Linked DNA regions of Pleomorphomonas sp. PLEO. The protein of the gene in region 3 binds, or shares a complex with, the protein of the main gene of each other region. Links are inferred from orthologs where the notes say so. Each region holds a gene or a part of one and is shown on either strand. Other genes may lie near its edges.

Evidence for each region. Proteins that work in one complex are often made in the same cells at the same time.
Region 1: the proteins of accD (region 3) and AB6N07_RS04175 are in contact, whole or in part, in a solved structure (PDB 8UXZ), measured with the Escherichia coli proteins. The link is inferred for Pleomorphomonas sp. PLEO from one-to-one orthologs.
Region 2: the proteins of accD (region 3) and accB are in contact, whole or in part, in a solved structure (PDB 8UXZ), measured with the Escherichia coli proteins. The link is inferred for Pleomorphomonas sp. PLEO from one-to-one orthologs.

The regions. Positions count from the first base shown.
Region 1 is NZ_CP166625.1:945,353-948,329, reverse strand. Bases 37-2,941 are described here. They hold AB6N07_RS04175 (acetyl-CoA carboxylase carboxyltransferase subunit alpha), read left to right. Parts: upstream 37-961; coding sequence 962-1,921; downstream 1,922-2,941. Other genes in these bases: AB6N07_RS04170 (L,D-transpeptidase family protein), read left to right, coding at 2,181-2,941; AB6N07_RS04180 (site-specific tyrosine recombinase XerD), read left to right, coding at 37-802. Also shown: more of AB6N07_RS04180, read left to right, coding at 1-36; more of AB6N07_RS04170, read left to right, coding at 2,942-2,977. UniProt on the Escherichia coli protein: Component of the acetyl coenzyme A carboxylase (ACC) complex. First, biotin carboxylase catalyzes the carboxylation of biotin on its carrier protein (BCCP) and then the CO(2) group is transferred by the carboxyltransferase to acetyl-CoA to form malonyl-CoA.
Region 2 is NZ_CP166625.1:3,790,897-3,793,893, reverse strand. What follows is about bases 37-2,961. They hold accB (acetyl-CoA carboxylase biotin carboxyl carrier protein), read right to left. Parts: upstream 1,771-2,961; coding sequence 1,303-1,770; downstream 37-1,302. Other genes in these bases: AB6N07_RS17640 (DsbA family protein), read right to left, coding at 2,398-2,961; aroQ (type II 3-dehydroquinate dehydratase), read right to left, coding at 1,797-2,240; accC (acetyl-CoA carboxylase biotin carboxylase subunit), read right to left, coding at 37-1,294. In the rest of the region: more of accC, read right to left, coding at 1-36; more of AB6N07_RS17640, read right to left, coding at 2,962-2,997. UniProt on the Escherichia coli protein: This protein is a component of the acetyl coenzyme A carboxylase complex; first, biotin carboxylase catalyzes the carboxylation of the carrier protein and then the transcarboxylase transfers the carboxyl group to form malonyl-CoA.
Region 3 is NZ_CP166625.1:493,385-496,331, reverse strand. The notes cover bases 73-2,947. They hold accD (acetyl-CoA carboxylase, carboxyltransferase subunit beta), read left to right. Parts: upstream 73-1,009; coding sequence 1,010-1,885; downstream 1,886-2,947. Other genes in these bases: AB6N07_RS02070 (folylpolyglutamate synthase/dihydrofolate synthase family protein), read left to right, coding at 1,976-2,947; AB6N07_RS02080 (L-2-amino-thiazoline-4-carboxylic acid hydrolase), read right to left, coding at 219-722.

The sequences.
Region 1 (2,977 bases), 450 kb from region 3 along the record:
CCTTGGCTTGCTCGATGCGGGGACGACGGACGTCGAGGCTTTCATTGCCGGGCTTGCCGCCGAGGGCTACGCCGCCGCCACCCAGGCGCGCCGGCTTTCCGCCATTCGCCAGTTGCACAAGTTTCTTTACACCGAGGGCCGTCGCCCCGACGATCCCACGGCCCAAGTGGACCGCCCGCGAACTCGTCGTCCTCTGCCGAAGGTGCTCTCCGTCGACGAGGTCGGCCGGTTGATGGACGCCGTCGCGCTTGCCGCCGCCGAGCCCTTGGAGGACCAGGCCGAGGCGCTGCGCCGCGCCCGCTTCTCGGCCATGCTGGAGACGCTTTATGCGTCGGGCCTGCGCGTCTCGGAACTCGTCTCCCTGCCCGCCGGCGCCATTCGCGAGGGCACGGCCGCGATGACCGTGCGCGGCAAAGGCGCCAAAGACCGGTTGGTGCCGATCGGCAATACGGCGCGCGCCGCCGTCATTGCCTATCGTCGGCTCCTCAAGGCGAGTGGTCGCCACACCGGCAGTCCCTTCCTGTTTCCCGCCTCCTCCGAGGCAGGGCACGTCACCCGCCAAAGCTTCGCCCGCGATCTGAAAGATGCCGCTGCCCGGCTGGGGATCTCGCCCGACAAGGTATCGCCGCACGTGCTGCGCCACGCTTTTGCCAGTCATTTATTGCAGAATGGCGCCGATCTCCGCGTCGTGCAGGAGCTGCTCGGACACGCCGACATCGGCACCACCGAGATCTATACCCACGTCCTTGAGCACCGGCTCGCAGCCCTCGTTGCCGACCATCATCCCCTGTCCGAGCGCTGATCGACTTGGTATTGGCACGAAGATGACCACAGAATTGCCGGCAATTGCGGCAATTGGCGTTGACAAGGCGGTGGTTCGGAAGCCAAGTGTGCGCGGCTGCCGCACCCACGGTTGTCCCCGCGGGACAAGACGGTGGCCGGGGTACCAGAAGAGAGCCGGATGAGAAGCTATCTCGACTTTGAGAAACCCATCGCCGACCTTGAAGGCAAGGTCCAGGAACTGAAAGCCCTGGCCGATAGCGGCAACGCCCTTTCAATCGACGATGACATCGCCAAGCTCGAGACGAGCGCTGCCCAGGCACTTGCTGACATCTACACCCGCCTGACGCCCTGGCAGAAGGCGCAGGTTGCCCGTCATCCAGACCGGCCGCATGCCATACACTACATCGATCAGCTGATTTCCGACTGGACGCCGCTCGCCGGTGACCGCAATTTCGGCGAGGACGCGGCGATCATTGCCGGCCTCGGCAGCTTCCGCGGCCATCCCGTGGCGGTGATCGGCCAGGAAAAGGGCCACGATACCCAGACGCGCATCCGGCACAATTTCGGCATGGCTCGCCCGGAAGGCTATCGCAAGGCCATCCGAGTCATGGAACTGGCCGACCGCTTCAACCTGCCGGTCATCTCGCTGATCGATACGGCCGGCGCCTATCCCGGCATCGGCGCCGAGGAGCGCGGTCAAGCCGAGGCCATCGCCCGTTCGACGCAGGCCTGCCTCCGGCTTGGCGTGCCCCTCGTCTCGGTGGTGATCGGTGAGGGCGGCTCCGGCGGCGCCATTGCCATTGCCACTGCCAACCGCGTGTTCATGCTGGAGCATTCCATTTATTCGGTGATCTCCCCCGAGGGCGCGGCTTCCATCCTTTGGAAGGACTCGGCCAAGGCGCAGGACGCCGCCATGAACATGCGCATCACCGCTCAGGATCTCACCCGCTACGGTATCATCGATGGCATTATCGACGAGCCGGTCGGTGGTGCTCACCGGGCCCCCGGTCAGGTGGTCCAGGCGGTAGGCGGCGTCATCGAGGCGGCGCTCGCCACGTTCGAAGGCAAGAGCCGCGACGATATCCGTGCCGATCGCCGTCGCAAATTCCTGGCAATCGGTCGCGACCTCAAGATCTGACATTGGGATCGAAATATCGAATTCCCGCTGTCTCGCCATGAATTTCTCATGATTTCGATGGAAATGAGAACTTCTGGCGGCCTCGGCGAACGGACACACCGGCACATCGGCGCACTGGCTCGATCCGTCAGACGGTAACCCTTCGGTAACCATAACCGCCGAGGATTGCTTCGTGATATGCTGTCCAGCGCCGGGGGGCAGCCGGTCGGCCCGATAGCGCCGGACGACGGCCACGGCGCCCATGAGTGAAACGGAGAGCATGACCTCGTTCTGCCCGACCCCGCCCTCCCAAGGCCTTTCGATCGCCGGCCGCCTCGCGCGCCTTGCCTGCGCCCTTGGTGTCGCAGCGCTTCTGGCGGCCTGCCAGGCCGATGAAATCGGTTATGGCTACGGCCCCAAAGACCAGCGGCCAGTTTCGCCCAAGACAATCGAGCAGATGCAGAAGCTCGACATGAAACTGTCCTCGCCGGTGCTGATGCGCATCTTCAAGGAAGAGAACAAGTTCGAGGTCTGGAAGATGAATGCGAGCGGCCGTTACGCGCTGCTCAAGAGTTATGATATCTGCCGCTGGTCCGGCAACCTCGGCCCGAAGGTCAAGGAAGGCGACAGGCAGGCGCCGGAAGGTTTCTATCCCATCACGCCAGGCCTGATGAACCCCAAGTCGGACTGGTACCTCGCCTTCAATACCGGCTTCCCCAACGCCTATGACCGGGCCAACGGCCGCTCCGGTACGGCGCTGATGGTGCATGGCTCCTGCTCGTCGCGCGGCTGCTACGCCATGACCGACCCGCAGATCCAGGAGATCTACGCGCTGGCTCGAGAAGCCTTCCGCGGCGGCCAGAAAGCCTTCCAGTTGCAGGCCTTCCCGTTCCACCTCGACGGCAAGAACATGGCCAAGCATTGGAACGACCCCAATATGCCCTTCTGGAAGATGCTGAAGCCGGGCTACGACACCTTCGAGATGACCCACCTTGAACCGAAGGTGGACGTTTGCGGCCGTCAGTATGTCTTCAACGCCAACCCGGCCCAACCGCTCGACACGGTCGCGGCCTGTCC
Region 2 (2,997 bases), 3.3 Mb from region 3 along the record:
CGTCGATGATATCGGCGTTCTTCAGCATGTTGTTGAAGAGCGGTATCGTCGAGTCGATACCGTCGACCACGAACTCGTCCAGGCACCGGCGCAGGCGCATCAGGCACTCGACGCGGTTTCGGCCATGAACGATCAGCTTGCCGATCATGCTGTCGTAGTAGGGCGGGATCGTATAGCCCTGATAGACACCGCTATCGACGCGGACCCCCAGGCCTCCCGGCGGATGCCAATACGTGATCTTGCCGGGCGATGGCGCGAAGGTGGCGGCGTTCTCGGCGTTGATGCGGCACTCGATGGCATGGCCGTTGAAGTGAACGTCCGACTGGCGGAAGCTCAGTGCCTGACCGGAAGCCACCTTGATCTGCTCGTTGACGAGGTCGATGCCGGTGATCATCTCGGTGACCGGGTGCTCGACCTGCAAACGGGTGTTCATCTCAATGAAATAGAACTCGCCGTTCTCATAGAGGAACTCGATGGTGCCGGCGCCCGAATAATTGAGTTCCGCCATGGCGTTGGCGACGATCTTGCCGATCCTGGCACGCTCGTCATCATTGAGGGCCGGCGAGCGGGCCTCTTCCATGACCTTCTGATGGCGACGCTGAAGGGAACAGTCTCGTTCGCCGAGATGTACGGCGTTGCCCTGGCCGTCGCCGAGCACCTGCAACTCGATGTGGCGCGGCTTCAGGAGATATTTCTCAATATAGACGGCGTCGTCACCGAAGGCGTTCTTCGCTTCCGTCTTGGCGGCCGACATGGCGGACGGCAACTCCGCCTCGTTCATGGCAACGCGCATGCCACGGCCGCCGCCACCCGCCGACGCCTTGACCAGCACCGGATAACCGACTTCGGCGGCAACCTTGAGCGCGTCTTCCTCGGATTCCACAGCGCCGTCCGAGCCGGGCACCACAGGAATACCAAGTCGCCTGGCGGTCGCCTTGGCCTCGATCTTGTCGCCCATGATACGGATATGGTCGGCAGACGGCCCGATGAAGGTGATGTTATGGGCGGCTAGAATGTCGGCGAAGCGGGCATTCTCGCTGAGGAAGCCATAGCCCGGATGCACTGCTTCGGCGCCAGTGATTTCACAGGCGGCGACGATGTTGGGAATATTGAGGTAGCTGTCGCGCACCGGTGCCGGACCAATGCACACGCTCTCGTCGGCGAGGCGGACATGCATGGCGTTGGCGTCCGCCGTCGAATGGACGGCAACGGTACCGATGCCAAGCTCCTTGCAGGCGCGCAGCACCCGAAGGGCGATTTCGCCGCGGTTGGCGATGAGGATCTTTTCGAACATGGGGCTGGTCACTCGATGATCAGCAGCGGTTCGCCGAATTCGACCGGCTGGCCGTTCTCGACGAGCACCGCGGTAACACGACCGGCGCGAGGGGCCGGAATGTGGTTGAGGTGCTTCATGGCCTCGATGATCATCACCGTCTGGCCTTCTTTGACCATATCGCCCACTTCGACAAATGAGCGAGAGCCAGGCTCCGGCGCCAGATAGACGGTCCCGACCATGGGGGAGGGCACGGCACCAGGATTCACCGCCGGATCGACAGACTTGGCCGTTTCGGCGACAGGCGCCACTATGGGGGCGGGCGCGGCCATTGCCGGCGCGGCCCAGCCACCACCTTGGGTAATGGTTACCGGCGCCGCCGTCCGAGCCACGCGGATCTTCAGCTTTTCCTGCTCTACCTCGATCTCGGTGAGATTGGTCTCGTCGAGGATGTTGGCAAGCTGGCGGATCAGTTCGTAGTCAAAGGTCTGGGGCATCGGTTCTCACCGGATTGGGACGGCGGTCACCCTTTCAGGAGACCGGCGAGGGCTTCGAGCGCGAGTGTGTAGCCGAGGGGGCCAAGGCCGACGATCACTCCGGCCGCCACGGGCGACACGAAGGACCGATGCCGAAAACTCTCGCGGGCATGGACGTTTGAAATATGGACTTCGATCACGGGAACACCGGTTCCCTTGATCGCGTCGTGGAGGGCGATCGACGTGTGGGTATAGGCGCCGGGGTTCATCACCACGCCGGCTCCGCGCCGCCCGGCCTCCTGGATCCAGTCTACGAGTACGCCTTCATGGTTGGATTGGCGGAACTCGACGGCTGAAAATCCCAGTGCATCGGCCTTTTCGCGGCAGTTCGCCTCGATATCGGCAAGAGTGAGCGATCCGTAGATGCCCGGTTCTCGTGTTCCGAGAAGATTGAGGTTCGGTCCGTTGAGGATGAACACTTCAATGGGCAATCGGTCGGTTCCCTTTCAGGTCGGTGCAGAAGCTGCCGCAACCCTTACAGGGCAGCGACCGGCTTCCTTATAGGCATATGCCGCGCCGAAAAAAAGAGGCCGCGCCAATTCATCCCCGTCCGTGGGAACCCATCTTGTTCGCGGTTCCGACCAACGATCAGCAGGTCGTCTTGCCGCAAGCGCGCATCGCCTCAATCTTGCTATTGAGTTCGGAAAAGCCGACGGCTCCATAAACCAGTTCATCACCGATGATATAGGCGGGCGTGCCGTTGATATTGAGCTTGTGTGCAAGGTCGTAGGATTGGCTGATCGCCGCTGCCACTTCCGGCTTGGCAGCGGTTTCCTTCACCTTTGCCTCGTCGAGGCCGGCCTTGGCCGCCGCCGCGAGGGCACGGTCGCCATCGGCTTGGCCACGGGAGCCCAGCAAGTCGAAGTGGAAAGCCTCATAGGCCTTGGGGTCAAGGATATTAACGGCGGCTGCTACCTTTGCCGCCTCGACGGATCCTTCGCTCAGGATGGGAAACTCCTTGAGGATGATCTTGACGTCTTTCTCCTTGTCGAGAATGGCGCGGGTATCGGAAAGGGCTTTTTTGCAATAGCCGCAGTTGTAGTCGAAGAACTCGACCAGCGCGATCTTGGCGTTGGGATCTCCGAGGACTGCCTGGTAGGGCGAGGAGAAGATGGCCTCTCGGTTCGCCTGGATGGCATCGGTCCGTCCCTGCTCCTCGGCCATCTTGTTGCGGGCGTCGAGCGCTTG
Region 3 (2,947 bases):
CTTTCCGCGCCGCCCGTGTGACATCGGTCGGGCGATCCAAAGCCAAAAAACAATGCCGGCAAAGGCCGGCAAGGGCCTTTGTGACCAGACATTTTTGTAACTTTCGTTTCTGACAGCTCTTTCATCAACCGATTTGGCCGGCAGATGCAAGACCAGCAGCGGCGGATGGTGGCAATTTCACCAAACGGTCGTTTTCGAGGTAAACGCCTTGATGCAAATCACTCCGATTCACCTTTTCCAGTGACGGGGGCCGGTCCCCCCGCCTTTTCGAGGCGATAGCGGAAGTCGCAGCGATGGCCGCCCTCCATGATCGTCTCGGTGCGATCAAGACGCATGGCCGGATTGTAACCCTCGCAGAAGGCGGCATCGCGATTGCACGAGAGCAGCGCGCCGATCTCGGCCAGCCCCATTTCCTTGTAGGTTTCGGCATAGCGGCAGCGGGTGACATCGTAGGAGAACCGGTCAGGTCCGACCTCTCTCACCTCGATCGTCAGAGCATCTTCCGCCGTCCAGGCGGGCAGGATGGCCTCGAAGTCGGTGAAATCCGGCATGTGGCCAAGCTCAGCGCGGCATTTTTCGCCGTGGGCGATCGCCGCCTTTCGGATGGCGGCATCGATGGCCTCGCGCGCCGGGCCTGTGCCGAAGCGGGTCGTGAGTTCGCGAAAGAGGTGACCGACGATCTCCGCCTCAATGCGGCGACGTTCGATGATGGGCATCGTCATGGCGTGTCTCCTATGCGGTCCAAGGCTAACCCGATCGACGATCATCGAAAAGCGATGTCTTGCCAGTCAGAAAGGGAAACGGAAAGCAGAAGCCGCGGCGAGGAAGCCAAAGCCGAGGACCTGTTAGCGATCATGGCGGAAAACTGGAAGGGCTTTGGTCCTCGGGAAGGCTGTGCTATGAGAGCCCGACGAAGGACCGGCGGTGCCCTCAAGCTTGGCTGCGGCCGGTTCCGCGCCGGAAACGGCATGGCCGACCGGCGTTCCGCGAGCAAAGGTCGAAACTCCCCGTGAACTGGATCAACAACGTCGTCCGCCCGAAAATCCGCTCCCTCTGGTCCGCCAAGCGCGACGTGCCCGAGAATCTTTGGGTAAAGTGCCCGGAGACCGGCGAGATGGTTTTCCATCGCGACCTCGAAGCCAATCAGTGGGTGATCCCCAACTCCGGCTATCACATGCGCATGCCGCCGAAGGAACGCTTCGTGCAGCTGTTCGATGGCGGCGAGTACGAGGCGATTCCGACGCCGAGCGTGACGCAGGATCCTCTCAAGTTCCGCGATGAGAAGCGCTACGTCGATCGCTTGCGCGATTCGCGCGCCAAGACCGGTAACGATGATGCCATATTGGTCGGAGCTGGTCGGGTCGAGGGTAACGCCGTGGTTGCCGCCGTGCAGGATTTCGACTTCATGGGCGGCTCGCTCGGGACCGCGGCCGGTGAGGCGATCATCCGTGGTGTCGAGGAGGCCGTGGCCCGTTCGGCTGCCTTCGTCATGTTCACCGCTTCCGGCGGCGCCCGCATGCAGGAGGGTATCCTGTCGCTAATGCAGATGCCGCGCACCACGGTGGCCGTCGAGATGCTGCGGGAGGCGGGCCTGCCCTATATCGTCGTGCTCACCAATCCGACGCTTGGCGGTGTCACGGCCTCCTATGCCATGTTGGGCGACGTTCACATCGCCGAGCCGGGCGCGCTGATCGGTTTTGCCGGCCCGCGCGTCATCGAGCAGACCATTCGTGAGAAGCTGCCGGAGGGCTTCCAGCGCGCCGAATATCTTCACGAGCATGGCATGGTCGACCTTGTGGTACACCGCCATCAGATGCGCGCCACTATCGGCCGCTTCGTCCGCCTGCTCACCCATTCCAAGGGTACGGCGCTCATTTCGGCCTGACGGGCGACGACGTCGATATCACGATCCCCCGCGCCGCCATTACGGCGGCGCGTTCCATTTGGGCGCCTTGCCCGCAGCCGGACGTCTGCCATGGAAACGCCGCTCGACATCATCGACCGCCTTGGCGCGCGTTGGCCGAAGGGCTTTGATCTTTCGCTCGGCCGTATCCGCCGCCTGCTCGACGCGCTCGGCAACCCCGAACGCCGTCTGCCGCCCGTCTTCCACGTCGCCGGCACCAACGGTAAGGGATCGACTGTGGCCTTTCTTCGGGCGATCCTGGAAGCCGACGGGCTACGGGTGCACGCCGACACATCGCCGCATCTCGTTCGCTACAACGAGCGTTTCCGCCTCGCCGATAGTTCCGGCGCCTCGAGCTTCGTCGGTGACGATGCCCTGGCTGATGCGCTTTCCCGCACAGAGAAAGCCAACGGCGACGAGGCAATTACTTTGTTCGAGTTGCTCACCGCAGCTGGTTTTCTTCTGTTCGCCGAGCGGCCGGCCGACGCTTTGTTGCTGGAGGTTGGCCTTGGTGGCCGGTTCGATTCCACCAACGTCGTCGATCATCCGGCAGTCTCGATCATCACCTCGATTTCGCTGGATCATCAGGCCCATCTCGGAGACACAGTCGAGAAGATCGCCTTCGAGAAGGCCGGCATCATCAAAGCCGGCGCGCCGGTGGTGTTGTCGCCCAATCCGGACGGTGTCGTCGCCGTGATCGAACGTGTGGCCTCGGAAGTTCGCGCCGGTTCGATGATGATCGGCGGTCAGGAGTGGACGGCCTTCGAAGAGCACGGTCGCCTGGTGTTCCAGGATGTCGACGGTCTGCTCGATTTGCCGCGGCCGCGCCTTCCCGGCCGTCACCAGATCGCCAACGCCGGTGCGGCCATTGCCGCTGTGCGGGCGGCCGGCTTTCGAGTGGGGCATGATGCCTTCGAGCGCGGCATGGAACGCGTGGAGTGGCCGGCGCGACTGCAACGACTGACCACCGGCGCCATTGTCGACGCCGCCCCGGAAGGCTCGGAGATCTGGCTCGACGGTGGACACAATCCCGGCGCCGGCGAG